Regions from separate parts of the Exiguobacterium sp. PvP048 genome, predicted to be linked through region 2. Evidence: a T-box and tRNA genes for the amino acid it is inferred to sense, from the RefSeq annotation. Region 2 holds a T-box; the other holds one or more tRNA genes.
What was found. The T-box of region 2 lies ahead of ileS (isoleucine--tRNA ligase). A T-box ahead of a tRNA ligase gene usually reads a tRNA of that ligase, here a tRNA-Ile.

Region 1: it encodes a tRNA-Ile, which carries the amino acid that the T-box ahead of ileS (isoleucine--tRNA ligase) is inferred to sense. The anticodon was not compared.

The regions. Positions count from the first base shown of each region.
Region 1 covers NZ_JBEPSU010000002.1:172,176-174,648, reverse strand. The annotation lists gene ABIC15_RS05375 (alpha-amylase) at 1-1,331, opposite strand, end outside; tRNA gene ABIC15_RS05370 (tRNA-Ile) at 1,462-1,535, opposite strand; tRNA gene ABIC15_RS05365 (tRNA-Met) at 1,547-1,620, opposite strand; gene ABIC15_RS05360 (Na/Pi cotransporter family protein) at 1,740-2,473, opposite strand, start outside.
Region 2 covers NZ_JBEPSU010000001.1:214,317-216,789, forward strand. The annotation lists gene ileS (isoleucine--tRNA ligase) at 1-1,256, opposite strand, end outside; T-box leader at 1,314-1,541, opposite strand; gene ABIC15_RS01100 (DivIVA domain-containing protein) at 1,542-2,063, opposite strand; gene ABIC15_RS01105 (YlmH family RNA-binding protein) at 2,090-2,473, opposite strand, start outside.

The DNA of each region.
Region 1 (2,473 bases), on a different contig from region 2:
CGCGTTTCGCCGACGAACATCCGTTTTTCACACATATCCGCATTTGAGAGCAAGACGGCACATCCCGAGTTCGGGAATTCTTCGACACCGCGACGGACCCAGCCGACGCAATGTGCATCATCCATATAATCTTCCTGTTCTCCGTATGCTTTATGGTAACGTGTATACAGCAATGCATCGATCATCTCTTTTTTACCTTCGACCGGATGCGGTCCTTGGACACCGTAGTAGTCTCCATAAAAGACACACGGATAACCGTCTTTACGTAATAAAACAGAGGCGTAGGCATGTTGTTTGAACCAATCGTCAATCCACGACTCAAGCGATTCGCCCGGTTGGGAATCATGATTATCAACAAATGTCACGGCATTCGTCGGGTGGGATTCGACGAGTGTATCCGCAAACAATGTCGTCAAATCAAAATCCTGCCCTTGTTGCGACGCTTCATGGAATTTATAGTGAAGCGGCACATCAAATAAATCGATGGTATAATCGACACTGTCTAAAAATTGACGGCAATCATCTAAATCTGATTTCCAGAACTCACCGACCATATAAAAACCGTCCGGATCGTCTCCGATCATCGACTTCGCGAACTCGTTGACGAATTCGTAGTTGATGTGTTTGATGGCGTCCAATCGGAAACCTTGGCAATTGATTGTCTCTTTAAACCAGTTTCCCCAGTTGATCATCTCTTCCCGCACTTCCGGATGATTGTAATCAATGTTGGCGAACATCAAATAGTCATAGTTCCCGAATTCGTTGTCGACTTGATCGTTCCAATCTTTATTTTTACCGGAAATCTTAAAGACACCCGTTTTTTCTTCCCGTGCATCAAAATCTGTTCCATTAAAGAATTCATGTGTCCAGATGAAATCCGAGTATTTACCGTTTCGTCCCGGGAACGTAAACTTCGTCCAGGCCTCGATTTCAAACTCTTCTGAAATTTCTTTCGAACGGTCTTCCGGATGTACTTCCACGACGTTAATCGTTTCGAGCTCATCGGCTGCCGCTTTATGGTTCATGACGACATCGGCGTAAACGGCGATATCATTTTCATGTGCGACTTGAATGGCTTCGATCAACTCGTCTTTTGTTCCGTACTTCGTGCGGACTGTTCCTTTTTGGTCGAACTCTCCTAAATCATAGACATCGTAAATGCCATACCCTGTATCTTCATCTGATTGTCCCTTTGACGCTGGTGGAATCCAAACAGATGTGATGCCTGCAGCACGCAGTTCCGGCGCTCTCTCTTTCAAGCGTTGCCAATGCTTCCCATCATTCTCTACATGCCACTCAAAAAACTGCATCATCGTATGGTTACGTTCCATCTCTCTTCGCTCTCCCTTAAATTGCCATAGTATGAATATTATTGTATTAACATTATTACAATATCTTTAATATTCCCCAAGCAACCAAAAATAAACGCACACCCTAAAAAAAGAGTGTACGTTTATACAATGGACCCTGCAGGACTCGAACCTGCGACCGGACGGTTATGAGCCGTCAGCTCTAACCAGCTGAGCTAAGGGTCCTTAAGTAATAGTAGCGGCGGAGGGAGTCGAACCCACGACCTCACGGGTATGAACCGTACGCTCTAGCCAGCTGAGCTACACCGCCATGATGGTTAAAAACAACTAATATTAGATTACTAAAATCGATCTGAAATGTCAATAAATTATCTTAAAAAAACAAAGAGGAATTTCTTTTCAGAAATTCCTCTTCTCTCATATTTTCTTTCATGCCGTTCCGGAACGTTGTTCAAGCACCAAATCCGTAATGTTAACGGCATGATCCCCGATCCGTTCCAGGTTCGACAGCAAGTCAACAAAAATCATACCGGCTTGACCTGTACATTCGCCTGCATTCACCCGTAAGACATGATGCTTGCGGAAGGAACGTTCCAGTGAATCGAGTTTCCCTTCCAGTTCAAGCACTCGGCGTGCCAATGAAACATCATCCAGTTCGACTGCTTTAATGGCGGTCTCAACGATTTTTTGCGTCAGGATGTACATTTCATCCAATTCTTTTTTCGCTTTTTCAGTAAACGTAATCCGGTTAACGATCTGGAAATCGACCAACTCGATGACGTTTTCGACATGATCCCCGATCCGTTCAAAATCGTTGACGGCATGCATGAGCAGTGAATGATCATTCGATTCCCGCTCGGACAAGTCATGCGCGGCGACTTTAACAAGGTAGCTTGTCACTTCCGTATTCAGATGGTTGATCGCATACTCAATCTGACCGGCATCCGAAACATCCTTTTTATCGTGTGATTGCGTATAACGATGTGCTTTTTCAAGTGCGTCTTTCGAGAATTCTCCCATCCGCAACACTTCCAGTTTCGCCTGGCTTAACGCAAGTGACGACGACTGGTTCAGGATATTTTGATCGAGGTGGCGCGGTTTTGAATCGACGGTCGTATCCGTTCCAGGGACGACTTTTTGGACGAGCCATGCGATTTGCGCGA
Region 2 (2,473 bases):
TCCTCCCGGAAATCTTTGATCGAAGCAAACCACTGTGGTGTCGCCCGGAAGATAACCGGTTTTTTCGTCCGCCAGTCGTGCGGATACGAGTGTTTGATGAACGACAGTTTTAACAATGCACCGGCTTCTTCTAGTGCCACACCGATTTCTTTGTTGGCATCTTCATAGAATAATCCTTCAAAACCAGGTGCTTCTGCCGTCATGACCCCTTTGTCGTCGACCGGACAAAGGACATCAAGACCGTACGCTTGACCGATTCGGAAGTCATCTTCCCCGTGTCCAGGCGCAGTATGAACGACACCCGTCGCTTCTGCCGTGACATGATCGCCGAGCATGACAAGTGATTCGCGGTCATAGAGCGGATGTTTCGCTTTGATGTATTCAAAGTCGGCTCCGTCGAAGACACGACCAATCGTCGCACCTTCCCAGCCGAGGGCTTCGATGACTTCCGGTACGAGTGTTTCGGCGACGATATAGCCTTTTCCTTCGTGCTCAATCCGAGCATACGTCAACTCACCGCTGACAGAGATCCCGAGGTTCGCCGGAATCGTCCAAGGTGTTGTCGTCCAGATGACGAAATGATCCGTCGGCTCCAGGATGTTTTTTCCGTCCATGACTTGGAACGCCACATAGATTGCAGCCGAACGTTTATCCTGATATTCGATTTCTGCTTCTGCGAGAGCAGACTCCGAAGACGGCGACCAGTAGACCGGCTTTTTCCCTTTATAGATGTATCCTTTATTCGCCATATCACCGAACAGACGGATTTGTGCCGCTTCGAATTCCGGTTGTAACGTGATGTATGGATTGTCGTAGTCACCGAGAACACCAAGACGCTTGAATTGTTCCCGTTGGTGATCGACTTGCTCTAATGCATATTTGGCACACAGCTCACGGAATTCTGCGACCGACATCGACTTCCGGTCGACACCCGCTTTTTGAAGCGCTGTTTCGATCGGAAGTCCGTGCGTATCCCAACCCGGTACATACGGAGAACGGAACCCGTTCATCGACTTGTAACGGACGACGATGTCTTTTAAGACTTTGTTTAATCCGTGTCCCATGTGGATGTCTCCGTTAGCGTAAGGAGGACCATCATGAAGAATGAATGTCGGCTTGCCGGCATTTTTCTCCTGGACGGCTTCATACAGATTCATCTCGTTCCAACGTGCCTGCATATCCGGCTCACGCTTCGGCAGGTTTCCCCGCATTAGAAATTCCGTTTTCATCATCAATAACGTATCTTTGTATTCCATCTGGCATTCCCTCACTTATCTGAATTTTGCGTACAAAAAAAGCCAAACACATCCCCTGATAGGGACGAGTTGGCTTGAACTCGCGGTACCACCCTACTAGCAACCCTGAAAAACGGATTACCACTTAAGAGCCTGATAACGGAGGCGAAACGGTGGAACTTACTGAACAGGTTCAGTTCCACACTCAAAGGGGATACCTTTTATCCTTGACTGATCGGGCTCACACCGGTCCCCGATTCGCTGACAGTATTTAGATAAAAGACGTGTCCTTCTCAATGATTTAACTTATACGACATCGTCGTCATTATACGCAACTGCCGGAATCTCGTCAAGCACACCCCGGGTCGAACTATCAAATGCATCCCAGTCGTGGCTCGTCAACAATTCCATCTGTGCGTCGATCAATACTTTGAATCGATTACGGTACAATTCGATTTTTTTACGCATCTGTTCGACTTCAAAATCAGTCCGCTGCGCTCGGCGCTGTGCCGCATCCTGCAGTTGTTCGGCTTCCCGTTCTGCTTGTTTGACGATAAGGCTGGCTTCTTTCGTCGCATTCGCTTTGACTTCTTCTGCCGCTTCTTGTGCCACGATGATGGATTTGTTTAGGGTTTCCTCCATCGAGCTGAAGTAATCGACACGAGACTGCATGTTTTGAATGACTTCTTGCTGTTGACGGTTTTCCCGGAGCAACAATTCAAAATCTTTGATGACTTGATCAAGAAATTCATTGACCTCATCTTCGTCATAGCCGCGAAACTTACGTGTAAATTCCTTATTGTGAATATCAAGTGGCGTCAATGGCATGATGAAATCCTCCCTCAGCTTGTTGGTTATCCTTTTAGCAGACCGTATTGCAGTTTGATCCGGTCCCGTTTCGTTGAACCGAGTACGGCAATTAACTTGACACGTCCCGTTCCGCGAAGTGACAGTAAATCGCCTTCCTCTAACAAAAAGCTCGGATCTTCAACGATTTTATAATTGACTTTACTTTCACCCTGCTTAATCAGGCTTTGCGCTTTTTGTCTTGAAAATCCAAGGATTTCACTGACGACCGTATCAAAACGGAGCGAACTGACAAATCCCAGTTCTTCCTGCCATTCTTGATCCTTGATTTTCAACTGTTCTTCTGAATCCACGAGTGACAACCGGATCTTGGTTTTCCCCGCACGATCGACGTTCGCTTCAATATAAGAAGCCACTTCTTTCGCGACGGC